3 regions of the Neobacillus sp. MER 74 genome follow, and region 3 is predicted to be linked to each of the others. Evidence: a T-box and tRNA genes for the amino acid it is inferred to sense, from the RefSeq annotation. Region 3 holds a T-box; the other regions hold tRNA genes.
The links. A T-box is a leader RNA that pairs with one kind of tRNA and senses whether it is charged. The one in region 3 lies ahead of ileS (isoleucine--tRNA ligase), so its partner is inferred to be a tRNA-Ile.
Positions count from the first base shown of each region.

Region 1: it encodes a tRNA-Ile, which carries the amino acid that the T-box ahead of ileS (isoleucine--tRNA ligase) is inferred to sense. The anticodon was not compared.
Region 2: it encodes a tRNA-Ile, which carries the amino acid that the T-box ahead of ileS (isoleucine--tRNA ligase) is inferred to sense. The anticodon was not compared.

Region 1 covers NZ_JAMAUV010000016.1:68,621-77,890, reverse strand. The annotation lists tRNA gene M3610_RS20960 (tRNA-Ser) at 1-61, shown strand, start outside; tRNA gene M3610_RS20955 (tRNA-Met) at 227-300, shown strand; tRNA gene M3610_RS20950 (tRNA-Asp) at 336-412, shown strand; tRNA gene M3610_RS20945 (tRNA-Phe) at 458-530, shown strand; tRNA gene M3610_RS20940 (tRNA-Tyr) at 545-629, shown strand; tRNA gene M3610_RS20935 (tRNA-His) at 635-710, shown strand; tRNA gene M3610_RS20930 (tRNA-Cys) at 727-800, shown strand; tRNA gene M3610_RS20925 (tRNA-Gly) at 812-885, shown strand; tRNA gene M3610_RS20920 (tRNA-Ile) at 890-963, shown strand; tRNA gene M3610_RS20915 (tRNA-Asn) at 975-1,049, shown strand; gene M3610_RS20910 (sulfite exporter TauE/SafE family protein) at 1,506-2,270, opposite strand; gene M3610_RS20905 (hypothetical protein) at 2,473-2,736, opposite strand; gene M3610_RS20900 (sigma-70 family RNA polymerase sigma factor) at 3,223-3,705, opposite strand; gene M3610_RS20895 (DUF3870 domain-containing protein) at 4,339-4,668, shown strand; gene M3610_RS20890 (CoA transferase subunit A) at 4,857-5,513, shown strand; gene M3610_RS20885 (3-oxoacid CoA-transferase subunit B) at 5,515-6,177, shown strand; gene M3610_RS20880 (thiolase family protein) at 6,177-7,367, shown strand; gene M3610_RS20875 (aminotransferase family protein) at 7,355-8,740, shown strand; gene M3610_RS20870 (aminotransferase class III-fold pyridoxal phosphate-dependent enzyme) at 8,724-9,270, shown strand, end outside.
Region 2 covers NZ_JAMAUV010000008.1:1-9,270, reverse strand. The annotation lists gene M3610_RS14750 (glycogen/starch/alpha-glucan phosphorylase) at 1-783, opposite strand, end outside; gene glgA (glycogen synthase GlgA) at 773-2,224, opposite strand; gene M3610_RS14740 (GlgC family sugar phosphate nucleotidyltransferase) at 2,221-3,252, opposite strand; gene M3610_RS14735 (glucose-1-phosphate adenylyltransferase) at 3,275-4,420, opposite strand; gene glgB (1,4-alpha-glucan branching protein GlgB) at 4,362-6,311, opposite strand; tRNA gene M3610_RS14725 (tRNA-Glu) at 7,035-7,106, opposite strand; tRNA gene M3610_RS14720 (tRNA-Ser) at 7,115-7,205, opposite strand; tRNA gene M3610_RS14715 (tRNA-Asn) at 7,209-7,283, opposite strand; tRNA gene M3610_RS14710 (tRNA-Ile) at 7,292-7,368, opposite strand; tRNA gene M3610_RS14705 (tRNA-Gly) at 7,373-7,446, opposite strand; tRNA gene M3610_RS14700 (tRNA-His) at 7,463-7,538, opposite strand; tRNA gene M3610_RS14695 (tRNA-Phe) at 7,566-7,641, opposite strand; tRNA gene M3610_RS14690 (tRNA-Asp) at 7,648-7,724, opposite strand; tRNA gene M3610_RS14685 (tRNA-Met) at 7,727-7,800, opposite strand; tRNA gene M3610_RS14680 (tRNA-Ser) at 7,969-8,061, opposite strand; tRNA gene M3610_RS14675 (tRNA-Ile) at 8,081-8,157, opposite strand; tRNA gene M3610_RS14670 (tRNA-Met) at 8,174-8,250, opposite strand; tRNA gene M3610_RS14665 (tRNA-Ala) at 8,271-8,346, opposite strand; tRNA gene M3610_RS14660 (tRNA-Pro) at 8,364-8,440, opposite strand; tRNA gene M3610_RS14655 (tRNA-Arg) at 8,447-8,520, opposite strand; tRNA gene M3610_RS14650 (tRNA-Leu) at 8,543-8,631, opposite strand; tRNA gene M3610_RS14645 (tRNA-Gly) at 8,642-8,713, opposite strand; tRNA gene M3610_RS14640 (tRNA-Leu) at 8,777-8,861, opposite strand; tRNA gene M3610_RS14635 (tRNA-Lys) at 8,875-8,950, opposite strand; tRNA gene M3610_RS14630 (tRNA-Thr) at 8,958-9,033, opposite strand; tRNA gene M3610_RS14625 (tRNA-Val) at 9,064-9,139, opposite strand; rRNA gene rrf (5S ribosomal RNA) at 9,149-9,265, opposite strand.
Region 3 covers NZ_JAMAUV010000001.1:373,120-382,389, forward strand. The annotation lists gene M3610_RS01720 (solute carrier family 23 protein) at 1-218, opposite strand, end outside; gene pyrR (bifunctional pyr operon transcriptional regulator/uracil phosphoribosyltransferase PyrR) at 389-931, opposite strand; gene M3610_RS01730 (RluA family pseudouridine synthase) at 1,117-2,028, opposite strand; gene lspA (signal peptidase II) at 2,000-2,509, opposite strand; gene M3610_RS01740 (hypothetical protein) at 2,614-2,898, opposite strand; gene ileS (isoleucine--tRNA ligase) at 3,039-5,804, opposite strand; T-box leader at 5,879-6,121, opposite strand; gene M3610_RS01750 (DivIVA domain-containing protein) at 6,171-6,686, opposite strand; gene M3610_RS01755 (YlmH family RNA-binding protein) at 6,774-7,550, opposite strand; gene M3610_RS01760 (YggT family protein) at 7,581-7,847, opposite strand; gene M3610_RS01765 (cell division protein SepF) at 7,854-8,315, opposite strand; gene M3610_RS01770 (YggS family pyridoxal phosphate-dependent enzyme) at 8,327-9,004, opposite strand; gene pgeF (peptidoglycan editing factor PgeF) at 9,001-9,270, opposite strand, start outside.

The DNA.
Region 1 (9,270 bases), on a different contig from region 3:
GTCTTGAAAACCGACAGGCGGGTCATACCGCGCGGGGGTTCGAATCCCTCTTCCTCCTCCATTATTACTTTTATAATTTCTATTGTCGCGGGGTGGAGCACGTTCGAATATGCTACTTCGAATAAATCTACAGCGCAACGATTGAGCCGCTGCTTGAATAAGCTTTCTGAAATCGGGGCAGTCGTTATACTAAGAGCATGTGAAAACTTCAATTTTTTATTATCGTCGCGGGGTGGAGCAGTCCGGTAGCTCGTCGGGCTCATAACCCGAAGGTCGCAGGTTCAAATCCTGTCCCCGCAATTTAGGTATTTTCAAGCTATGCTAGAAAATACTCTGGTCCGGTAGTTCAGTTGGTTAGAATGCCTGCCTGTCACGCAGGAGGTCGCGGGTTCGAGTCCCGTCCGGACCGCCATTTTTGTCTCAGAAGTAAATCTACTGTTTTTTATACATATTTTTAGGCTCAGTAGCTCAGTCGGTAGAGCAAAGGACTGAAAATCCTTGTGTCGGCGGTTCGATTCCGTCCTGAGCCATTTTTCATTTATATGGAGGGGTAGCGAAGTGGCTAAACGCGGCGGACTGTAAATCCGCTCCCTCAGGGTTCGGCGGTTCGAATCCGTCCCCCTCCACCATTATGGCGGTTGTGGCGAAGTGGTTAACGCATCGGATTGTGGTTCCGACATTCGTGGGTTCGATTCCCATCAGCCGCCCCATTTGATTTAATGTTTGGGCAGCATAGCCAAGTGGTAAGGCCGAGGTCTGCAAAACCTCTATCCCCGGTTCAAATCCGGGTGTTGCCTCCAAATTTTTATATGCGGGTGTAGTTTAGTGGTAAAACCTCAGCCTTCCAAGCTGATGTTGTGAGTTCGATTCTCATCACCCGCTCCAAATTGGGCCTATAGCTCAGCTGGTTAGAGCGCACGCCTGATAAGCGTGAGGTCGATGGTTCGAGTCCATTTAGGCCCACTACATATTATTCCGCAGTAGCTCAGTGGTAGAGCTATCGGCTGTTAACCGATCGGTCGTAGGTTCGAGTCCTACCTGCGGAGCCATTTTTTTTAACTAATCAACTTTCATTTAATAACAACCACCTTTAAAAAGTAACCATTTTTTGAAGGTGGTTTTTTTATGCCCTTCTCTGTTATAACTAAGCGGATAAATTCCGTTTAAATTGCGAAATACCCATATTTTCTCGATAATAAGGGAAGTTTTTCCGTCTAAATGATTCAAATCGTTGGATTTTGCCCTTTTTAGAGCAGTTAAGCGGAATTTCTCCGCTTATATTGGCTTCATAAGCCTCCTCTAAATACATTAAGCGGAATTTCTCCGCTTATATTGGCTTCATAAGCCTCCTCTATATACAATAAGCGGAATTTCTCCGCTTATATCAGCTTCGTAAGCCTCCCCTAAATACATTAGGTCGGAATTTCTATCTCATACCTACACGAGACTCACTAATAAGTTCATAAAAAAAAAGCCAGCATATCAGCTGACTTTTTCATGCAAAATTAGATTAACTTCAAACCACTTACAAAGATTAATACAGCAACAACGGTACGCAGCGGTCTTGTTGGAACCTTTGCCGAAATGCTGCTGCCAATCAGTACTCCTGGAATCGAGCCCATAAGTAAATTCCCCACGAGCATATAGTTAACATTTCCATAACCGATATGAAGCATCCCTGCTACTGTAACCAAAAGAAACGCGTGAGTAATATCCGTACCAACCATCTCTGATGTTTTCATTCGATAAAGATAAATCATTGCCACAGCGAATAAAGAACCTGACCCTAAGGAAGTGAGTCCGACGATAAATCCAAAAAGGCAGCCAATTAAAATGGTTAGTGTTTTCTTTTCACTCAAAGGCTTCATTTGCCAACGATTGGGTCTTAATTTTTTCTCTACAAACGTTCTGATAATGATAGCTAGTGAGACAAATATCAATATATAACCGAGGGAATGCCTAATAATCTGTTCTTGATTGTGGTAATACGCTTCAAAATAGTGAAGGGAGCCAATCGCAATGACTGCACTAGGGATACTTCCCATTGCTAAATACTTCACCATCTGAACATTCACTGTTTTTTGCCGCCAGTGTTGAACAAGTCCGAATAGCTTTGTGATTGAATTATAAACAAGGTCTGTACCGACAGCAATGGAAGGATTGACCCCAATTAAAATTAAGACCGGGGTTAACAATGCTGCTCCGCCGACTCCAGTCAACCCTACCAAAAAACCAACAAGTAAACCCATCAACGTAATCCCTATACTCATATCCGCACGCCCAATCAATTCCTAGTATTTATATAGGATTATATACATTTATGCGCGCCTTGTAAATAACTAACTGATTATTAGATTCTGATAATTATAACAATAGATTAGTAGATCACAGAATTGGTAATTGAATACAAGCATAAAAAAACTATGCTGTTCATTCAGCATAGTTTTAATAGTTATGATATGTAACGACTTCTTATGAAAATCCTCCGCCCATTATTAGCGCAACCCCTAATATAATGACTAAGAGTAAAGCGATATATCCGATTATACTAATAATCGTAATAATCCAACCGATCACTTTTCGATCTGTTTTAATTAAGTAAATCCCTAAGGCAATCGCTCCAAAGAAGAATCCAAGAATTCCCCAAAGAACGGGGCTTTTACCATGCTTACGAGAATCGATAACTAAATAAATGGTGATCACTATGTTTAAAAGCAATCCAAATGAACCTTCCAAAATACACTCCCCTTACGTTCAAAATTATATTCTAAAAATAAATTATACCAGAAAGTTTTAACTAAATTGGAGACTTTTATTAAAAGAAACATCTTGAAGGATCTTGGGTCATATTTCAGCATTAGTAGAGCAGCTACACCGATTAATTTATGCTTACTTGTTTTTAATATGTTGCTTATTCCTGGAAGTTGTTATTCTTCATAAAAATGGTTATTGGGCAATGACGGAATTTTGTAGAATAGAGGGATATTTCCTGCGGAATTTTTAAGCGAGGTTCGACAGACTTCACGTAGGTTTAGTTAGAGGAATTCGCTATTTTCAAGACCCTTGCCTGCTTCAATCAAACGATTGATTAGTTGAGAAATTTGGAGATGCTGGTGGAGGTTTGTCAGGAATAATGCAAGGACAAACCCAAAAGGCTTGTCCTTGGTAAGAAGACCGACACTAGGTTAAATTTTAAAAACAGGTAGGTAATGAACGAGCTCACTAATCCCTCACTATCTTTTTCAACTTTTCCCGAGCCCCGCTGCGCCAACTTTTCACGGCTGAGGGGGAGACATTTTCTAGTTCGGCGATTTCTTTGATTGATAGTTGATCACGGACGGTGTACAGCAGCCATTTCTGTTGGTTCGGTGTCAGTGTTTCACAGTAGGTCAACAGTGTTTCCTTCTGAAGTGGGTCATCAGAATGGGAATCCTCAACAAGGTCCCAGAACTCCTCGCCTGGGTGTACATTTCGTTCATGATCTTGGTGTGCTTTTTTTAACTCCATGAGGAGGCAGCCTTTGATGTAGGTGTAGGCATAATTGGTGAAGCTCCCTTTGTTAGGATCGAAGCGTTGGCTTGCTTCCCAAAGGGCAATGAGACTGTGCTGATAGAATTCATCATGGTTTTTGTAAAGGTGGAGCGAGTTTATGATCTTGTGGAGCATGGGCTGGTACTGGTCGACTAATTGTTCAAAGCTTTCCAAGGGAGAGTCCTTTCAGAAAGCGCGCTTTTCTTGTATTCCCGGGTACTTCTACCATAACGGGAATCCATAATTGAATCGAACGGTGAAAATTCACTTTTGAATCGTTTTTTTGTCTATTTGAGGTAAAAAATGAAGGCAAATATGATTTTTGAAGGGGATTTTTGCTTTTTCAGCTGAATTTGGGGTGAATTACAAAAGGTTCTATTTCCCTTTTGAAAAACCTCTGCTAGGGATTTTTTGCAGGTAAGATGCAAAAAAAGAAGGTTAGTGCCAAGAAATTTGGCATATTTTCTCAAAAAAGGTGAGTAAAATAGCGTTTTTAATTTTGGCACAGAAATTGCAAATTTATAAGTTGAAAATAGTGATAAGCACGTTCGTACATTTTTTAGGGGATGAAAGGAGAAATTCTATGCAGGCAGCAAAAAAATTCTTATTTTTCTAGAAGGAGTTTGAAGTCCGAGCGAGAATTAATTTTATGTGTGATTATCGTAAGCGCTTACTAGTAAAATTATGGTAACAAATTACTATTTCAGAAAATTATGAATTTTCTCATTGACATTATTTTTTCTGACCCATATACTCGTGTTAGAAAAAGAAAATGATCAGTTAGTTTTTAAAAGGAGGTTTAGGAGCATGCAAACACTGGAAACAGTCATTGTTACAGGATATGCAAAAGCTCCACAGGGAACTTCCATGTATGAAATGTATAAGCATGCGGGAATTGTACTCGAAGTGGAGCTGAAAGATCATAAAATTATCGGCGCCGAATTCACCTTCGTAACAGAACTAACGAAAAATTATTTTCAAAAACTGTTAATAGGTTACTGTCTTCAAGATGGTGTTGAGCAGCTGATTGAACGAATTCAAAGCTTTTATTTTGCTCCATCCCAGCAAGCGATCATTGTGGCTCTACAAGCTGCAGTTCAACGTTACTGGGATAACGTGAAGCAAATGAATAGATAACGTTTGGTTATAATAAAGTGGGGAGATGACCTCTTCCCATGGTCTTATTAAAACCGAGCAAACATGGACTCTTTGTAAGGAATGTTCATTTGAACGACATTCTTTATGCAGATCTATGTTTTGCTCGGTTTTTTATGTTTCCAAAGGGTATAAACCACTAAGTGTCTATGGAGAGGAAGGGAAAAAGGATGAGCAAGCTGATTACATGCGAGGATGCTGTAAAAAAGGTTAAAAGCGGCTCACGAATTATGGTAGGTGGATTTGGACTTGTGGGAAGTCCGCTTAGTTTAATAGCCGCTTTGGCTCAGTCGGAAGTGAAAGATTTAGAGATTATCAGTAATAACCTTGGGGAACCAGGTAGAGGTCTTGGAGTGCTAGTACGGCAAAAACAAGTAAAAAAAGCGATAGGTTCATATTTTACATCGAACCCAGAGGTGGTTAAATCCTATCAGGAAAAGGAAATGGACGTGGAGCTTCTCCCTCAAGGAACGATGTCTGAAGCTATTCGGGCGGGTGGTGCAGGACTAGGAGGGTTTTATACGCCGGTCAGCGTCGGAACAAAAATCGCCGAAAACAAAGAGGAGCGTATCCTTAACGGTAAAAAATATGTGTTCCAAGAGCCTCTTAAAGCCCACTTTGCTTTCATTAAAGCGAAAAAAGCGGATCAATTAGGAAATCTCATCTACAACCAATCGGCAAGAAACTTCAATCCGATGATGGCAACAGCAGCAGATGTGGTTATTGCAGAGGTAGACGAGATTGTGGAGGTTGGCCAAATTTCTCCTGAGGAAATTGTAACCCCTCATTTATACGTTGATTTTATCGTAGTGAAGGGAGGGAACTAGCTTGAACGTGAAACAATACATTGCTGCAAGAGCGGCGAAGGAATTGAAGGATGGCGATATCGTCAATTTGGGCATAGGGATTCCAACGCTGGTAGCTGATTACATTCCATCCGATGTTAACGTTTTTTTACACTCGGAAAACGGCATCCTTGGCGTTGGCCCTACCCCTGATCCAGAGCATATTGACCAAAATCTTGTTAATGCAGGGAAACTGCCTGTCACCATTTTGGAAGGGTCATCCTTTTTTGATAGTGCTTCCTCTTTTGCGATGATTCGCGGAGGGCATGTAAGTGTTTCGATTCTTGGTGTGCTGCAAATCGATGCAAATGGGCGGATCGCTAACTGGGCCGTGCCAGGAAAAAGTGTTCTGGGTGTAGGCGGGGCGATGGATTTATTGGAAGGCTCCAAAAAGGTAATCGTCACAACGATGCATACGTCTAACCAGGGAGAGTCAAAAATCGTCAAGGAATTAACCTATCCAATTACATCGGAACGAATCGTGGATTTAATTATTACTGATTTAGCGGTTTTCGCTGTAAAGGACGATGGACTTCATCTTTTAGAGCTGTCACCTGGAGTTTCCCTTGAAGAAGTTCAACAGAAAACGGACGCACCTTTTCAAATTGCTGAGTCTTTCAATAAAGGCAAAGAGGTGACCGCGTAGTGGTTGTTATCGTAAATGCATTTCGGACGGCTATCGGAAGCTTCGGTGGATCACTAGCAGATACGCTTCCAGAAGAGCTTGTCTCTCTCATCATGAAAAATAATCTTTCTGCTTCCGGTTATGGTGCCAATATTGTTGATGAAGTCATTGTCGGCCAAACAAAGCAGAGTGCACATGCGCCGAATATTGCTAGAGTTTCAGCATTACAGGCCCATTTTCCCGAATCGATACCTGCTTATACCGTTCATCGTCAGTGCGGTTCCGGTATGCAGGCCGTCATTAACGGAGCGATGTCGATTATGACAGGTCAAGCGGACGTCGTTTTAGCAGGAGGCGTCGAAAGCATGTCACAAGCGCCTCATTATATGGTCGGTACTCGATTTGGCCAGAAGATAGGAGATCTAACGCTGTATGATTCAAATACGGAGAGTCAGCCAAAATCCCAGCCAGAGGAGATATATGGCCATTTCACGATGGGGCAAACAGCCGAATGGCTGGCTGAAAAATATAAGATTAGCCGCCGTGAACAAGATGAATTTGCCTTCATGAGTCAGCAGAAAACGAAACGTGCCATTGAAATGGGCCATTTTGAAGAAGAAATCATTCCTGTTCCGGTAAAGGAAGGAAAAAAGGGAATCAGACATTTTGCGATCGATGAGTACCCAAGATTGACAGGCATTGAAAAGTTAGGAACCTTGCGTCCTGTGTTTCAAAAGGACGGTACGGTCACAGCCGGAAACTCCTCCGGCAGAAATGATGGGGCCTCGATGCTGCTGTTGATGTCAGAAGAAAAAGCCAAACAACTTGGAGTGGTCCCGTTGGCAAGGATTCGTTCCTTTGCTACAGCAGGTGTATCACCAAAAGAAATGGGAATCGGTCCGGTCCCAGCATCGCAAATTGCGTTGAAAAAAGCCGGTCTTCGTTTGGAAGAGATCGATTTAATTGAATTAAATGAAGCCTTCGCTGCTCAAAGTCTTGCTTGTTTAAAAGAATGGGGCATCAAAGGAGACAACGTGAATGTCAATGGAGGGGCGATTGCCTTAGGCCATCCACTGGGGTGCTCGGGTGCAAGAATCGTCACTACATTATGTCATGAGCTTGAAAAACAAAAACGTCAATATGGCCTTGCGACACTTTGTGTGGCAGGGGGATTAGGAATGGCAATGGTGGTGGAAAGATGGAGGGAATAAAAAAAGACTACGTGTTTCATCGGGATTTAAAAAAGGAGTATCCGATTATTACCCACGGAGAAGGGGTCTATCTCATCGATGAGAACGGGAAAAAATATTTGGATGCTTGCTCGGGTGCGGTGGCCGCTAACTTAGGCCATGGGATTCCTTCTATTGGCGAGGCCATGGCCGAACAAGCAAAAAAAGCAGCTTTCGTTCATACCATGCGCTTCGAGACGAAAGCATTGCATGAATTAGCTGAAACCATCGGAAAAATGGCTCCCGATGATTTAAATAAAGTGTATTTTACCACCGGGGGCTCTGAAGCCAATGAAAGTGCTCTGAAGCTGGCGCGGCAATACCATCGGGATGCCGGCAGACCCCAAAAACATATGGTAATTGGGCGATGGCAATCGTATCACGGAAACACCATTGGTTCTTTATCCGCAGGAGGAGACGTTAAAAGAAGACATGCATACACTCCTAATCTTTTAAACTATGCCCATGTCTATTCTCCGTACTGTCACCGATGTCCATACGATCGTCAAAAAGAGGATTGTCTCTCCAAACAAAACTGGACATGTGTGACGGATATTGAAAGAACCATTTTAGAGCTTGGTCCTGAGAACGTGTCGGCATTGATCGCCGAACCGATTGTCGGAAGCCAGCAAGGTGCTGTTCCACCGCCGCCGGGGTATTTTGAGAAAGTTCGTGAACTGTGTGATCGTTACGAAATCGTCTTAATTATCGATGAAGTGATGACTGGATTCGGCCGTACGGGTACCAACTTCGCGACAGAACAGATTGGCATCACACCTGATATCATCACATTTGGAAAAGGGGTTTCAGCGGGATATGCACCGCTCGCCGGAATGATCGTGCATGATCGATTAGTCGACGGTCTCATACAAAACAGCGACGGGAAATTCATTCACGGTTACACCTATAGCGGGCATCCTGTGGCAGTGGCTGCCGGTCTTGCAGCATTGGACGTATATGAGCGAGAGATGGTGCTGGAAAACGTCAAAGAACAAAGTTACTACCTCGTCAAACGTCTTTTGGAACTGAAGCAAAAACATACTTATATATCTGATGTTCGCGGCAGAGGGCTTTTAATCGGAATGGAGCTTGTGAAGGATCGTGGCCAGGATCTGCTGTTCGAGCCATCTGAAAAAGCTGCTGAAAGATTGAATGGAATTGCCATGGAGCTCGGTGCGGTTTTTTATCCCGGTTCCGGTTCCATTGACGGTACAAAGGGGGAGCACCTCATCATCAGCCCTCCCTTAAATGTTACAAGAACAGAAATTGATGAGATTGTAAGAATTTTAGATGAATCATTCACGATATTTAAAGGTCAATTAAGAAAGGATGAGTTATATGAAATTACAAAATAAAACAGAAGAAATTCAAGAAAAAGCACAAAAACATTTATCACCGGTTATGACAAGGGTGACCGAGCTTGTCATTGAAAAAGCTCATGGTGCCAAATTTTGGACGACTGATGGAAAAGAATATATCGATTTTGTTTCAGGAGTAGCCGTTAATGCGGTGGGGCATACGCATGGAAAAATGGTAGAAGCCATTAAAAAGCAAGCTGAAGCCTTGATTCATCTTGGATTGAACTATGGTTATTATGAAACTGCAGCGAATTTGGCGGAAAAGCTTGCTCAGATCACACCAGGAAACCTAGACACGGTCTTTTTCTCCAATTCGGGAGCTGAAGCTATTGACGGTGCTCTTAAACTAGCAAAAGCGGCCACAGGCAGACCCGCGATCATTGCTTTTGAAGGTTCGTTTCATGGCCGTACCTTAGGGGCAACTGCCATTACGGCATCAAGCTCTAAATACCGCCGATATTATGAACCGATTTTAGGCGAGGTGTACCACGTTCCCTATCCGTATCCGAGCCAGCTGAAAAACATTA
Region 2 (9,270 bases), on a different contig from region 3:
GGTATCATCAGGATATAGGAACTCAGAGATCATTTCCGTTTCCCGCTTATATTTTAAGATATCCTTATGTAAGGAAAATTGGGAGGGTTCGGCATTCCAGAGTCTTAATGTATTAATTGTTTTTGACTGATACCCAATAACAGGCATATCGTGAGGCACGGCCGTAACCGTTTCTGCATTTAGATGATGAAAAACAAGCCGGCCGTTTTCCATCTTCGCCTCTACCTTCCCCCAAAAGGGAATTTTAATAGAACTATCGGTTTTGCGTATTTCCCATACATTCCCATTCTTTAGCCATTGTTCCGGTAATTCAACTTGATACCCATCAACAATCTTTTGTTCAAATAAACCATGTTTATAACGAATTCCATGACCATGGCCAGGTAGACTTAGTGAAGCTAATGAGTCTAGAAAACAGGCGGCTAATCTTCCTAAGCCGCCATTTCCTAAGCCTGCATCTGCCTCAAATTCCTCTAACTCACCTAAATCTATACCTAATTCCTTCAATCCAACCTGCACGGTTTCTTCCACACCGAGATTGATCAGATTTTGTCTAAGTAATTTCCCCAATAAATATTCAATGGAGAGATAATAAACCTGCTTTCCCTTGGTAGCCAGATGTTTTTCGTTTGTAGTTATCCAATCACCACTAACAAATTCACTTATCATGGTCCCAAGGGTTTGATAATGGTCTCTGGCTGAGCTATCTGAGAAACTCTTTCCACATACCATTTCAATCCTTTTTAGAAAGGTTTCTTTAAATTCGACCGTATTAGAAAACATGTGTTTCACTCCTTGCAACGATCTCAGAATATAATTGATTATAGCTATATGCTGACTGTGCCCAGCTATAATCCATTTCCATTGCTTGTTTTACAATGGAGCTCCACGATTTTGAATCATGGTAAACATTTAGAGCGCGTTTAATCGTATAGAGCATATCGTGGGCATTAAAATTCGAGAAGGAAAATCCGTTTCCTTTTCCTGTAAATTCGTTCCAAGAGTTTATTGTATCATTTAAACCGCCTGTTTCCCTAACAATCGGGATAGCACCATATTTCATTGCAATCAATTGTCCAAGCCCGCAAGGTTCGAATTGGGACGGCATTAAAAACAAATCCGCTGCTGCATAAAGTTTATGGGCAAGCCCTTCATTAAATCCAGTATGAACTCTTAACTTTTCGGGATAAATCCGAGCCGCTTGTCTTAGATGTTCTTCATATTCATAATCCCCTGTACCCAATACAATTACCTGAAGGTCCTCCTGCAAAATTTCACGAAGAACACACTTAACTAAATCAAGGCCTTTTTGCTTTGTGAGTCTTGTAATCATCACTAACAAAGGTGTACGTGACGACTGTGGCAAACCAAAGTGATTTTGAATCTCACTTTTATTTACTGCCTTTTTCTGATGATGATTAACCGTATAGGTTTGATAAATTAATGGATCTTTTGCAGGATTATAAAAATCTTCATCAATTCCGTTTAGAATCCCAATCAAGTCCTCTTTTCTTGCTCTTAATAATCCATCTAATTTTTCACCATAGGCGGGAGTTTGAATTTCCTCTTTATAGGTTGGGCTAACGGTCGTAATTTTGTCCGCTGCAACAAGTGCACCCTTCATATAATTAATATTTCCGAAAAACTCTAAGTGACCGGAATGGAAGGAATTATAATCCATTCCTAACAAATCTCCTAATACCTCCCTCGGAAATATCCCTTGGAATTGCAGGTTATGAATGGTAAACACCGTTCGAATGTGACCGTATCCTTTTCGTTTATTATATTCTTTCCGTAAAAGGTATGGAATCATTGCAGTATGCCAATCATGGCAATGCAGAACATCGGGATAAAAATTAAGTTCCTCTATTGCTTCTAAAATTGCTCGATTAAAATAAGCAAATCTTTCCCCATCATCGAAATATCCATATAAACCTTCCCGTTTGAAATAATACTCATTATCAACGAAATAGAAGGTAACTCCTTGATAGGTAAGCTCCTCTATACCACAATATTGATTTCTCCAACCTACAGAAACGGTGAACTCTTTCACCTGTTTCATTTCACTCTTAAATTCATCTGCAATGGTTCCATACTTTGGCAGAATGACTCTAACATCAGTTCCCAAGCTCTTTAATTCTTTTGGAAGGGAACCTGCAACATCGGCCAATCCTCCCGATTTTGCAAATGGTCCACATTCCGAAACTGCAAATAATACTTTCACGAGTTCATCAACGCTCCTTGTTTGGTCCCTTTACGAATTACAAATGGTGATTGCATTGTGCCGGACAAATGAGTTCCGGCCTCTACTTTAACGTCTTTGTCTAAAATTACGGAATCAAGATAACAGTTCTCTTCAATTTGGCACTTCTGCATGATGATGCAGTTCTTAATAACTGCACCTTTGCCAATCTTTACTCCTCGAGAAATAATACTATTTTCTACCAAACCATTGATTACACAGCCATTGGCAATCATTGAATTTTTTACTTCAGACCCCTTTACATGCTTCGTTGGTGGTTCATCCTTAACTTTAGTAAAGATTGGCTGATCTTTTGGAAATAACTGTTGCCAAACCTCAGACTGCAATAAATTCATACTAGTAGAAAAATAGTTTTCAATTGAATCTATCATCACGGCATAACCGTCATATTCATAGTGACAAACAGAGTAAAGATTTTGAAGGTCATTAACCACGTCCTTCATACATGTGTACCCTGTTTCATTTCGTGTTTCAATTAACTTAATTAGCAGGGATGTTTTAATTAAGTACATTTCCATTGAACCTCCATCTTTATGATGGATTTCCGTGATGTCACAGCCAGAACGACTATGCCAATCTAGAATTGGTCTAAAGTTCATGTTGAACACGGTATAACAATTAGAAATGATGGCGTACTCTTGTGTACTGCGATAAAAAAAGTCTAAATTCGCTGCAAAATTTTCAAACGAGCCGATTTTATTTCCATCAAAATCAACAATTGGTGAAGGGAAAAAGAAAAGACCATCCCGTTTTCTGTTTAAATCCCAATTCTTACCGGAACCCAAATGATCCATAAGCGAACGGTACTGCATTTTTGGAAATATAGCTACACTACGAATACCTGAATTCACCATATTCGACAGTACAAAATCAATAATCCGGTAACGGCCCGCAAATGGCAGGGCAGCGAGTGAGCGATGCGTTAATAGATCCTCTAAATCGTCATGATATGTTGTGGCGTCAATTACACCTAAAAGCTTTCTTTTCAATCAAAGTCCCTCCTGAATTTTATTAAAAAGCAGGGTATAGCCCGCTTAACATTTCATTTGTAACCAAAATAATCTCATCATCAAAAGAGCGAATAACGGTTCCATCTGGAACCTTTACATCTTCTTGAACAATCGCTTTCTCAATCAAACAATTACTGCCAATAATCGCATCAGGCATGATAACAGACTCTTTAATAATCGTTCCTTTTCCGACCGTCACCCCCTGAAAGAGAACAGAGTTATCAACTTCCCCCTCAATCGTACACCCTTCATTAATAAGTGATTCTTTTACAATTGCATCAGAAGAAATATATTGCGGCGGCTGGTTTGGATTGACTGAATAAATTCTCCAATCGTGATCAAATAAATCTAAATCACAATCTTCACTTAGCAAGTCCATGTTAGCTTCCCAAAGGCTTTTAACTGTACCGACATCTTTCCAATATCCTTTAAACGGATAAGCAAATAATTTCTTATTTTCCTCTAAAAGCATCGGGATTACATCTTTACCAAAATCATGACTGGAATCAGGATTTCGTTCGTCCATTTCTAAATATTCTTTAAGTATATTCCAGCTAAAAATATAAATGCCCATTGAAGCAAGATTATTCTTCGGATTGTCCGGCTTTTCTTCAAAATCGACAATTCTTAAATCCTCATCCGTATCCATGATCCCAAAACGGCTGGCTTCGTTCCATGGAACTTCTATTAAGGAAATTGTTACATCTGCTCTTTTTTCAATATGGTACTCCAGCATACTCTCATAGTTCATTTTGTAAATATGGTCACCTGATAGAATGAGAACATATTCAGGCTGGTATTGTTTGAGGTAATTAAGGTTTTGATAAATGGCACTGGCCGTACCCGTATACCATTTTACTTCTGATGATTCAGCATATGGTGGTAAAACAGTTACCCCGCCATCCTTTCGATCAAGATCCCAAGCACTTCCAATTCCAATATAGGAATTTAATAATAATGGTTGATATTGTGTTAACACCCCAACTGTATCAATATTAGAATTGGCACAATTACTTAATGGAAAATCAATAATCCGATACTTTCCTCCAAACGGAACTGCAGGTTTTGCGAGATCCTTTGTTAATGAGTTAAGTCTGCTCCCTTTTCCTCCTGCTAATAACATGGCTACGCACTTTTTCTTTGCCATTACCTTTTCTCTCCTTTCGCTTTTTAACCGGTCTGATGATTTGAAATCCAAACGCAGGAATTGCTATATTAATTGAATGCGGCTGGCCATGGTATGGCTCATCTGCAGCTATGATTGTCTTTTTATTAACTAATCCAGCCCCGCCGTATTCTTCATGATCACTATTGAAAATTTCGCGGTATTCACCACTTTTAGGAACACCGATTGTATAGACAGGATAACTAACGCCTGTGAAATTACAAATAACAACTAAAGTTTCATCTTCCTTTTTCCCTTTTCTTATAAATGAAAAGATAGATTGTTCATTGTTATTTGCATCGATCCATTGGAATCCTTCTTGCAAACAATCAAGTTCATAGAGGGCCTTAGATCGTTTATAAACTTTTGTTAGGAACTTAACATAGGCATTTAATTTTTGATGCATTTCATAGTCCAATAAGTTCCAATCAAGCTGCTCTTTATCTTTCCATTCAGCAAACTGTCCTAATTCAAAGCCCATAAACAGAAGTTTTTTTCCTGGATGAGCAAACATGTAACCTAACAAAAGCCTTAACTGTGCAAATTTTTCCCAATAATCTCCTGGCATCTTATCTAATAATGACTTTTTTCCATGAACCACTTCATCGTGTGAAAACGGAAGCATAAAGTTTTCTAAAAAGGCATATAAAAATGAAAACGTTACCTTAGAGTGAACATGTGACCGAAGAAACGGTGGTGTTTCCATGTACTCCAACATGTCATTCATCCAGCCCATATTCCATTTATAATCAAAGCCAAGTCCACCGTAACTAACTGGGGCTGTCACATTGGGATATTCGGTTGAGTCCTCCCCTATCATTACAAAATTGGGATCATGTTCATGGACTTGAGTATTTAATTTTTTCAAAAAGTTAATGCCAAATGGATTCTCTCGTCTTTCATTCGCGGCGTTTGGCCAGTATATGATATTTGCTACTGCATCCATTCGAAAGCCATCAATATGGAAATAATCAATCCAAAATAGTGCATTGGAGATCAGGAAACTTTGTACCTCACCTTTTCCCAGGTCAAAGTTTGCTGTTCCCCATACAGCATTTTCTCGATCACTTTCGGTTGAATAGGAATAAATGTGCGTCCCATCAAAACGGTAAAGTCCATGCGCATCCTTGCAATAATGACCAGGAACCCAATCAAGAATGACTCCAATCCCATGTTGATGCATTTGATCAACAAATTCTCTAAATTCATCTGGTGTCCCATATCTGGACGTTACCGAGAAATAACCAATTCCTTGATAGCCCCACGAGGCGTCCAACGGGTGCTCAACAAGCGGTAATATCTCAATATGGGTAAAACCATGTTCCAATACATATGGAATTAGTTCTGCTGCCAGTTCTAAATAGGTTAGATACTCCCCATTTTCTTTCTTTTTCCAAGACCCTAGATGCACTTCATAAATCACGGCCGGCTCTGAAAGAAGGGGCTTTTTTCCTCTTCTAGTCATCCATTGATTGTCATGCCATTTATAATTTTCTAATGAATAAACAATCGAAGCTGTATTGGGTCTTAATTCAGAATAAAAAGCAAATGGATCTGATTTAAGCAACTTCTCACCTGTTTGTGAGAATATTTCATACTTATAAATCTTTCCGGTTAGATCCCTGTTTACAATTAGAATCCATACTCCTTCATCGTTAACCCTTTGCAATTCATACCCTTTACCATTCCAGTTATTAAAATCCCCCGTTAGCCTAACTGCAGAAGCATTAGGGGCCCATACGCAAAATCGTGTATAAATTTTATCGGAATTCTTAAAGATATGAGCGCCAAAAAGCTGATGACTTTGAAAATAATTTCCTTCATGAAATAAATGCAACTGATAGTCAGTCGGAAAAAACGTATTCACTGTCATGGCTCTCCTCATCCTCAATGAAAATATGTATTTCAAAGTCCAATTATAAGTGTATTTAATCAATATTTCTCATAATACTTTTTTATCTTTTCTGACAATAATCGATATATTTTCCTATCAAAACACAACATTCCTCACATTTCGACATCATTCCACAATATATCTATCATTAATCGCCAAAATATTATAAAAATTTTTTTAATTTTTTTCACAAAAAGTTATTTTAATTTTAATTCAAAATATGTCTAAATCGCATAGATGTAAGCGTTATCAACGTATTTTTTGGAAATTAGAATCGAAATTATTATTTTGATATAATTTTAGAGTAGTAAGATATCCTTTTTCAGGTTAGTATATTGGACTCGTATTTGGGTAAATTTGGTTAGAAGATACAAGAATTAGATGAGAATTTTCAAAAGGGAAAATATAATATGGAGAGATTATTCCACTAGTTCTCTTTAAGGATGATTGGATTGTGGTAAACATTTTACTGCTTTTTTCATATTAAAATTGACAATAACAATTATAGACTGCATAAAATGGCCTTTTCTCCATATGGGCGTCAATCGACTTGATTGGCTACCTAAAGCGGCCTTGGTCCACCCTTACAGTCGTCAATCACTTTAAGCTTGCAGCCTAGAGATTAAATTAGTTTAGCTATCTTTTAAAAGAATTTTACACAAAAAAAAGACTGATAACTTAATTGTTATCAGTCTTTTCGTATGACCCCTACGGGACTCGAACCCGTGTTACCTCCGTGAAAGGGAGGTGTCTTAACCGCTTGACCAAGGGGCCATAAGATATGGCGGAGAAGGAGGGATTTGAACCCTCGCGCCGGTTACCCGACCTACACCCTTAGCAGGGGCGCCTCTTCAGCCACTTGAGTACTTCCCCGTTTGGCTCCGCAGGTAGGACTCGAACCTACGACCGATCGGTTAACAGCCGATAGCTCTACCACTGAGCTACTGCGGAACAATATATGGTGGGCCTAAATGGACTCGAACCATCGACCTCACGCTTATCAGGCGTGCGCTCTAACCAGCTGAGCTATAGGCCCATATTGGAGCGGGTGATGAGAATCGAACTCACAACATCAGCTTGGAAGGCTGAGGTTTTACCACTAAACTACACCCGCATATAATAATTTATTATGGGGCGACTGATGGGAATCGAACCCACGAATGTCGGAACCACAATCCGATGCGTTAACCACTTCGCCACAATCGCCATAATAATATTGTTTTAAAACAAAAATGGTGGCTCAGGACGGAATCGAACCGCCGACACAAGGATTTTCAGTCCTTTGCTCTACCGACTGAGCTACTGAGCCAACATATGGCGGTCTGGACGGGACTCGAACCCGCGACCTCCTGCGTGACAGGCAGGCATTCTAACCAACTGAACTACCAGACCAATTGCGGGGACAGGATTTGAACCTGCGACCTTCGGGTTATGAGCCCGACGAGCTACCAGACTGCTCCACCCCGCGACAATAGAAATTATTAATTTTGGAGCATGCTCCATATCTTGTTTCTAACCGCCCCGATTTCAGAAAGCTTATTCGAGAAGCAGCTCAATCGTTGCGCTGAGGATGATTCGAAGAAGCATATTCGAACGTGCTCCACCCCGCGACAATAGAAATAAGTTATAATATCTATGGAGGAGGAAGAGGGATTCGAACCCCCGCGCGGTATGACCCGCCTGTCGGTTTTCAAGACCGATCCCTTCAGCCAAACTTGGGTATTCCTCCAAATTAAATATAAAACTAATGGTGGACCTTGTAGGACTCGAACCTACGACCGGACGGTTATGAGCCGTCTGCTCTAACCAGCTGAGCTAAAGGTCCAAGTTAAGATAATATTTGGTAGCGGCGGAGGGGATCGAACCCCCGACCTTACGGGTATGAACCGTACGCTCTAGCCAGCTGAGCTACACCGCCATACTATCATGTAAAATTATTGGTGGAGTCTAGGGGGATCGAACCCCTGACCTCCTGCGTGCAAAGCAGGCGCTCTCCCAGCTGAGCTAAGACCCCATTGATTATAAGAAGCATGGTCGGGAAGACAGGATTCGAACCTGCGACCCCTTGGTCCCAAACCAAGTGCTCTACCAAGCTGAGCTACTTCCCGTAAAAGTGCGCCCTGAGAGATTCGAACTCCCGACCTTTTGATTCGTAGTCAAACACTCTATCCAGCTGAGCTAAGGGCGCATATGAATTTAATTAACTTAAATGGTGCCGAGGACCGGAATCGAACCGGTACGGTAGTCACCTACCGCAGGATTTTAAGTCCTGTGCGTCTGCCAGTTCCGCCACCCCGGCATTAGTAGAGAGCGGAAGACGGGATTCGAACCCGCGACCCCCACCTTGGCAAGGTGGTGTTCTACCACTGAACTACTTCCGCATATCAAGGGAAGTTATTTTGCTATTGCAAACAACTTTGTTTATTTTACTTCGTAAAAAAACTTGGTGCGGGTGAAGGGAGTCGAACCCCCACGCCTTGCGGCGCCAGATCCTAAGTCTGGTGCGTCTGCCAATTCCGCCACACCCGCATATTCATTTAAATGGTGAGCCATGAAGGACTCGAACCTTCGACCCTCTGATTAAAAGTCAGATGCTCTACCAACTGAGCTAATGGCTCATACAAATGGTGCCGGCGAGAGGACTTGAACCCCCAACCTACTGATTACAAGTCAGTTGCTCTACCAATTGAGCTACCCCGGCAAATAGTATGGAAAAGTATTAAAGAAAATATGGTGGAGGATGACGGGATCGAACCGCCGACCCTCTGCTTGTAAGGCAGATGCTCTCCCAGCTGAGCTAATCCTCCATTTTTACAGCCTGGCAACGTCCTACTCTCACAGGGACGCGTGTCCCAACTACCATCGGCGCTGAGAAGCTTAACTTCCGTGTTCGGTATGGGAACGGGTGTGACCTTCTCGCCATAATTGCCAGACCATA
Region 3 (9,270 bases):
GATGAGCCTAAGTAAGCTGGAACTTGGAATTTAGTTATTAATAGAAAGGCTAATGTGCCAAGTCCACTTGATATAAGTGCAATCGCCGGGTTTAATCCAACAAGGTATGGTACCAATATTGTGGCTCCAAACATGGCGAATAAGTGCTGTAAACTTAATGTAATCCATTGGAAGGGTTTAGGAATCTCTTTTACGTCTAGGATAGGTTTATTGTTCATTGTGAATTCCCCCACTTTGCTATATTGCTTTTCTTTAGTATCTTATTTTTTTCATAAAAAAAACCTCTTTGTCCGTGAGGGTACAAAGAGGGTATGGACATGCCTAAATAAGTATATTTCGGCATTCCCCTTTGTCAGCCTCACAGGACTACTTTTAAAAGGGTAACTATTTATTTTTCAAAAATACTGACTTGATCGACCTGATCCACATCTGCTAATTGAACAACAATTTTTTCCTCACTTGAGGTAGGAATGTTTTTTCCCACATAGTCTGCTCGGATGGGAAGTTCCCGGTGACCGCGGTCCACTAAAACCGCCAGTTGAATGACCGCAGGTCGTCCTATATCCATTAAGGCATCCAGTCCAGCTCTGACTGTCCTCCCCGTATAGAGAACATCATCAACCAGTATCACTTTTTTATTATTTATCCCCACCGGAATATCAGATCCTTTAACCAGTGGTTCTTGATTATCAGTTTTCTTTGTTAAATCGTCTCGATAAAGGGTAATATCTAACTCCCCAACAGCTATTGCTTTCCCCTCAATTTCTTCAATTTTGGCTGCAAGCCGATTGGCCAAATATATGCCCCTCGTTCGAATACCAACCAAAATACAATCATCTATACCTTTGTTTTTTTCAATAATTTGATGGGCGATTCTTGTCAGGGCCCTGCCAATAGATTGTTCATCAAGGACAACTGCTTTTTGGTTCATACTACACCTTCTTCTTTTGTAAAAATAAAAAACCTCTCACCCAATTTTGGCGAGAGGTTAACAAGTTAATTTACAGATATGGGTATAGTTCCCCCCATTATCTTAACCGTTTCCTTCTCAGCCTCACGGGACTGATTTAAAGGCTTATTAAGCTAAAATCATCTTACTTCAAATCACCGGCTATGTCAACGATTATTTCGAAGCTGATTAAGTAATGCCTCGATATCTTCTGGCAGTGGTGCTTCAAATTCTAGATATTCGTTTGTTCTAGGGTGGTTAAAACCAAGCACACCTGCATGTAATGCTTGTCCGTTGATATCGAGTGTCTTTTTCGGTCCATATTTTGGATCTCCAGCAAGCGGGTAGCCAATATATTTCATATGAACACGAATTTGGTGTGTTCTGCCGGTTTCTAATTGACATTCTACGAATGTAAAATCTTTATAGCGTTCAAGCACATGAAAGTGTGTGACCGCATGTTTGCCATGATCAACGACGGTCATGCTTTGCCGGTCTTTAGTATCCCTGCCAAGTGGAGCATCAACAGTTCCAAAATCATGGGGAATGACTCCATGTACAATCGCTTTATATTTACGGGTAACGGATTTGGCCACTAACTGATTGACAAGACTCTCGTGAGCCAAATCATTTTTAGCTACCATTAATAAGCCGGACGTATCCTTATCGATTCGATGAACAATACCAGGTCTTAACACACCGTTAATCCCTGATAAATCCTTACAGTGAAACATTAATCCATTGACCAATGTTCCTGACATGTGACCCGGTGCGGGGTGAACAACCATACCCCTCGGCTTATTTACCACCAAAACATCACTGTCTTCATAGTAAATGTCTAAATTAAGATCTTCTGGGACCACATCTAACTCTTCAGGGTCCGGTATCGTAATTTCAATTTGATCGTTCAAGCTACATTTATAATTTGTTTTAATTTGTTGTCCGTTCACCGTAATATTGCCTTCTTTAATCCATTGCTGTACTTGAGTTCTTGACCATTCCTCATCAAGACCAGAGATCACCTTATCAATTCGATCCCCTTTTTGCTCCTCAAGAATGATGTGTTCCATTTTCTCCATATGATTTCTCCTTTGTTTCTCTCTCTTCTAGCAACATTTGAATCATTAACAAGATGACCCCAATAACTAACGCTGAATCCGCGATGTTAAAGACAGGGAAATTATAGCCAAAAACATACGTATGAATGAAATCAACAACTTCCTTGCGAATGACACGGTCAATAAAGTTACCTATCGCTCCTCCAAGCATTAATGCCAAAGATACACCAAGCATCCATTTCCCTCTTGCAGCTTTGTACAGATAATACATAATTCCGACGATAACAATTATCGTAATAACGTAAAATAGCCACATTTGTCCTTGTAATATTCCCCACGCCGCACCACGATTTCGATGAGAAGTAATATAGAAAATATTATCAATGATAGGAATACTTTCTCCTAGATACATTTTGCTTACAATAAGCCATTTCGTAATTTGATCTAATAAAATAACAAAAAGTGCGATTAAGTAATAAAACACTAAGAAATACCCCCACATCAACCTAGACTAAACTAATCAGTCTAGAAGCTTTCGCTTATCATACTTCTTAAGCATTTTAGCACACTTTATCGCGAAACGAAAATGTAACTTGATGAAAATGATTAGTAAATCGGTTTTTTGTAATAATGCAGTAAGTACTCTGAATCCTTTACTGACTTTATAGTAGGAATCATCTGTAATAATTCATTAGGCAAAAATTCTCCAGAGATTTCGCATTGCCCAAAGTTTCCATTTTCAAGTTTTCGAATTGCTGTATTAATATCTGATAATTCCTCTTCTAAGACGGCAGTAAACCAATCCTGCTTTGGTTTGTTTTTTAACGAATATTCAATTTCTTCTTTCGTATGACGGAGTTCCAAAAACAGCTGTTCCTGCGTGGCATTCATAGTTGTTACCTCCGTGTTTTATTTGTCTTATTATTTCCGCCAAGCAATAACCGACTCGGAAAAACATTTGACAACAACTACAACAATTAACGGAGAAGGAAAAATTTAAAAGCCCTATGCATTAGCACAGGGCTTTCAGATTAATTATGAGTATAGTTAGCTTTTACTACTTCAGCACAACGTGGGCAAAGTGTTGGGTGTTCTGGATCTTGACCTACTTCTGGTGTTACAATCCAGCAACGCTCACATGTTTCACCCTCGGCTTTAGTTATAACAATAGCCGCAGTTTCTAATTTAATTGCATTATCAGGGGCTTCCTCATAGGTTCCTGCCACTTCAAACCCTGAGATAATAAAGAGCTGTTTCATATTTTCTTCAATTGAGTCTAATAACGCTTTTGATTTTTCATTAACATAAAGTGTAACTTTGGCAGTTAACGACTTCCCAATCACTTTTTGATTACGTGCTTCCTCAAGTGCCTTTAACACATCATCACGAAGAATCATAAATTCAGTCCACTTTTCCTCTAAAGCTTGAGCATTTGGTAGTTCCTGATACTCAGGTAGATCTGTTAACTGGACACTTTCTTCGGTTGCATCAGGGATAAAATTCCAAACTTCATCCGCAGTGTGTGAAAGGATTGGTGAAACTAATTTTGTTAAAGCAAGCAGCGATTCGTATAACACCGTCTGGATTGCACGTCGCTCATGATTATCTGTCGCTTCAATATAAAGAACATCTTTCGCAAAATCCAAATAAAATGAACTTAAATCAAGAGTACAGAAATTATTTATCGCATGATAGATGCCTGCGAATTCATAGTTTTCATAGGCATTGCGAACATTTTTAATCAACTTATTTAATTTAACAAGCATAAATTGGTCGACTTCACGGAGATCTTCATATCGCACTTTATTTGCTGGAGTAAAATCAGCTAAATTTCCTAATAAGAAACGGAAGGTGTTACGAATTTTCCGATAAACCTCTGCGACCTGCTTCAAGATTGCGTCTGAAACACGAACATCCGCTTGATAATCAACTGAAGCAACCCAAAGGCGTAAAATATCTGCACCTAACTGATTCATGACTTTCGCAGGGATAACGACATTCCCAATGGACTTACTCATCTTCCTGCCTTCTCCATCAAGCGCAAAACCGTGGCTTAATACTCCTTTATATGGTGCTTCACCTGTCACGGCTACAGCAGTAGATAATGACGAGTTAAACCAGCCTCGATACTGGTCCGATCCTTCAAGATAAAGATCAGCTGGACGAACTAAATCATCTCTTTCAAGCAAAACAGCTTGATGGGAAGATCCTGAATCAAACCACACATCCATGATATCTGTTTCCTTAGTAAATATACCATTTGGACTTCCTGGATGGGTAAAGCCGGCAGGTAGTAATTCTTTTGCCTCACGCTCAAACCATACATTCGAACCAAATTCACGGAATAAATCTGAAACATGATTAATCGTTTCATCTGTAATGATTTCTTGGCCAGTTTCTGCATAGAAAACAGGAATTGGTACTCCCCAGACACGTTGACGAGAAATACACCAGTCACCGCGGTCACGAACCATATTAAATAATCGCGTTTCACCCCAAGCAGGAATCCATTTTGTTTCCTTGACTGCATCTAGTAATTCATTACGGAAATCTTTAATAGATGCAAACCATTGTGCTGTCGCTCGGTAGATTACCGGTTTCTTCGTTCTCCAATCGTGTGGATAAGAATGGGTAATAAACGAAAGTTTGAGCAATGCTCCTGCATCTTCTAATGCCTGTGTGATTGGTTTATTAGCTTTATCGTAAAATAACCCTTCAAAACCTGGCGCTTCACTCGTCATCACACCTTTATCATCAACAGGGCATAGGACATCTAAACCATATTTTTGTCCTACGTAAAAGTCATCTTCCCCGTGACCTGGTGCTGTGTGGACACAGCCAGTACCTGCATCTGTTGTTACATGTTCTCCTAACATCACCAATGAATCCCGGCCATAAAGCGGATGGACAGTTAAAATATTCTCTAAATCATTTCCTTTTACCTTTTTAACAACGGTTAATTCTTCCCAGCCAATTTCCTTCGAAACAGATTCGAGAAGAGCCTCAGCAACTAGATATTTGTTTTCATTTGCTTCAACCACAACATATGTTAGGTCCGGATGTACAGAAATACCTAAGTTCGCCGGAATTGTCCATGGAGTTGTTGTCCAGATAATGATTTGGGTGTCTGCATCTAGTACACCTTTTCCATCCTTCACCTTAAAGCCCACATAAATCGAAGCGGATTTTTTGTCTTGGTATTCAATCTCTGCTTCAGCAAGTGCAGATTCACTTGATGGTGACCAATAGACAGGCTTAAGTCCTTTATAAATATAACCTTTCTTAGCCATTTCACCGAAGACTTTAATTTGCTGTGCTTCATAGGCAGGTTTTAAGGTAATATAAGGGTTTTCCCAGTCACCGCGGACACCCAGACGTTTAAATTGTTCACGCTGATTGTCAATTTGCTCGAGTGCATACTTAGTACAAAGTTGACGGAATTCTGCAACCGTCATTTCTTTACGTTTCACACCTTTATTCGTTAACGCTTGCTCGATTGGTAGACCATGTGTATCCCAGCCTGGTACGTATGGTGCATGGAAACCACTCATGGATTTATAGCGGACAATCATATCTTTTAAAATTTTATTAAGGGCATGCCCCATATGGATGTCACCATTGGCATATGGAGGACCATCATGCAATACAAACATCGGACGTCCCTTGGTTCGTTCTTGAACTTTTTTGTAAATATTCAACTCTTCCCATTTTGCCTGAATCTCAGGCTCTCTTTGTGGAAGATTGCCACGCATCGGAAATTCAGTTTGCGGCATTAATAACGTATTTTTATACTCCATTTTTTCTTCCTCCTGTAATCCTCTTCATATAACAGAATAGCCAATAGACAAATAAAAAAACCCTCTCATCCCCAAATAGGGACGAGAAGGTTTTATTCCCGCGGTACCACCCTGATAGATAGTTCGAATCAAATCGACTATCCTCTTTAGCATTCGTAACGTGAATAACACGCCTAAGCCTACTAGCCTTAAATTAGGAAGTTCAGCTTTGGAACTCAAGGGTGATCTTCAATTTTTCAACTTTACCAGGCTTCCACCACCCCTGACTCGCTAAAAAAGTCCTAGAAAAATTATACTGTCCCTATCATCGTCATTGACCATTCTTTATAACTGTTAAGAAATTATATGCTATAAAAACGCTTTTCGTCAAGCTAATGAATCTTCTTCTTCATGAACTTTTAGTTCTGTTGCATCTACCTCATATTCTAATAAGTGATCCCAATCATCGGTATTTAACATATCAAGCTGGGCCTCAATCAACATTTTAAAACGTGTACGGAATACTTTTGACTGCTTTTTTAAATCCTCGATTTCAAGAGCAATCTTTCTTGCTTTTGAAAGGGATTCATTGACAATCCGATCGGCATTCTTTTCCGCTTCCTTAATAATCAACTTTGCTTCCTTTTGAGCATTCCTTTTAACATCCTCACCCGCTTCTTGCGCAATGATGATTGATTTATTTAAAGTTTCTTCAATCGTAACAAAGTGACCAAGTCGCTCATTCATATCATTCAAGCGTTCTTCTAATTCTTTTTTTTCTCTAAGTACTAATTCATAATCCTTGATAACCTGGTCGAGAAACTCGTTTACCTCATCCTCATCATATCCTCTAAAACCCTTATTAAACTCCTTATTGTGAATATCCAACGGTGTTAACGGCATGAATGCCACCTCCATACAATCTCTAATTCTATATGTATATGCAAGAATTCGACATCATTCATCGAATTTCCTTCTTTATTTTTGTACTTATTTTTGTTTTCCGACATTTAGTCGCCATTTTTCTTTTTTTGTTTTCCCTTCAATGGCAAGAATTTTTGCTCGGCCACTACCTCTAACAGAAATCATATCACCCACACCGCATTCAAATGACGGATTTTCAATTAATGTCCAATTCACCTTCACGAGTCCCTGTTGAATAAAGAGTTGTGATTTCTGCCGTGACACATGATAAATTCCTGAAATAACAGTATCAAGCCTCAAAGAAGATATCGTTAAATCACTTTCCACCAATTTTTCATTGGTGGAAAGTGCATTTTCTATATCTGTTTCAGTTAGTTTTACGCCTGCCCTGCCAATTGTTTCAACGTTACTTACTATATAGTCGCTAATATCCTTTGCAGCAAAAAATTGGCATTTCCCATCTATAATGATGATATCCCCAAATTTCCCCCGCTTTAGGCCTAAGGACATAAGCGTACCCAATACCTGTCGGTGTTCGATTGTAACAAACTTGGTTGGATAATGGATGTTAAAAAGGCTTATTTGAAATTCATCATGATTAATCGAAGTTAGATAATCTGGAAAAATTAAGGCTCTTTTTCGTTCTACATCCGTGCCGCCGCCAAAAAGTTTATATTTAACATCCCCATGTTCACCAATTAACTTTTTAAGAATATGCTGTTCTCTCGGATCAAGGAAATCAGTTAATTTAGGAGTATATTGTGTGTCTACATAATTCTTCCAATTTAACACCTGATCAATAAATTCTCGCTCTTCTGGACGAAAGTGCTGATAAATATTCATAATTCAATACACAACCTAGATTCAATATTCTTAAGAAACAAGAAAACGATAGACACTTGATAATCCACTTTGCGCAAAATTAAGAACAAGAAAGGCAACGATTGGAGAGATGTCCATCATACCAATCGGTGGAATGATTCGTCTAAATGGCTCTAAATATGGTTCACAAATCCTCGCAAAAAATTGTCCAATAGATGACTCTCTAGCGTTTGGAAACCAAGACATTAAAATATATATAATTAAGGCATACGAATAAAGTTGTATTAGCTTCTGTAATAAACTAAAAACCAGTGCCATTAAGCATTACCACCTCGTATTTTGATTTTCAAAGTCAGGAATAAGTTCTGATATATTTCCTGAAACCTCAACATTATCGGGTGTACATAAGAATATACTAAAACCAATCTTTTGAATGTCTCCACCAATTGCATAAACAGCGCCACTGAGAAAATCGACAATTTGTCTGCCCTGATCACTATCAATTCGCTGCAGGTTCACGACCACAGCGCGGCGGCTTTTTAAATGATCAGCAATTTCAGTTGACTCAGAATAAGAGCGTGGCTCAACTAAAATTACTTTGGATGACTTTGTGGAATTGGCAGCCTTTTGTACGGTTTGCAAGCTGACGACGTTTTGGTTCTTTACCACTGGTTGTTGCTTTTGTTTTACAGGAAGTGGTTCAACTACTTCTGGATAATCAACTTTGTTATCATCATATTCATCATCCAAAAAGAAAAATGTTTTTAATTTCGATTTAATCGTCATGATTTTCTCTCCTAACCATCTTCACCAACAAGCGCAGTGCCTATTCTTACCATTGTAGCCCCTTCTTCAATAGCAATTTCAAAATCATTTGACATGCCCATCGAAAGTTCGGTGCAAGGAGCATAATCCAAATTTAAGGCTTGGACTTGTTTACGAAGTTCACTTAATTTATGAAAACATTCACGTATTTGCGATTCATTATCAGTAAGTGGAGCCATTGTCATTAAACCTTCAACACTGATGTGTTCAAACTTACGAAGTGACTCAATAAAAGTCAGTACTTCTTCAGCAGGTAAGCCATGCTTGGATTCTTCTCCAGAGACATTAACTTGGACCAAGCATTTTACCTTACGCTCTGCCCGTTTATTAATTTCTTCTGCAAGAGAAATCCTGTCCAAAGAATGGATATACTCAACAATATTAACAATATTCTTTACTTTTCGTGTTTGAAGTGAACCGATATAATGCCAAACAGGCTTGTCCCTAAGTTCTTCCCACTTCCTGAGGAGTCCCTCATCCCGATTCTCACCTAGATTTATTATTCCTGCTTGAAGTGCTTCATTTGCTCTCTCAGTACTAACATATTTAGTAACCGCTATCACCCTGACTTCTTCAGGGTTTCGCTTGACTCGAAGGCAGGCCTCAATGATTTGTTGTTTTATTATTTCGTATTTTGCTTCTACCATCATAAACGTTCCGTAGTCTCCTTCCAGCCTATAAAAGTTAACATTCTTCCTGTTTTCCCTTGGTCACGACGATGGGAAAAAAACTCTTTATTACAACTAGAACAAAAGTTTGTCAACTGGATATTCGTATTCGGCACACCAGACTTTATTAATATTTGTCTATTTACCTCACGTAAATCTAAGGAATATTGGCCTTCTTTAATTAAATTATAGGGTAAAATTTCGACATCTTCTAGTGTATTTTCGACCAAGTTTATCACATACTTATC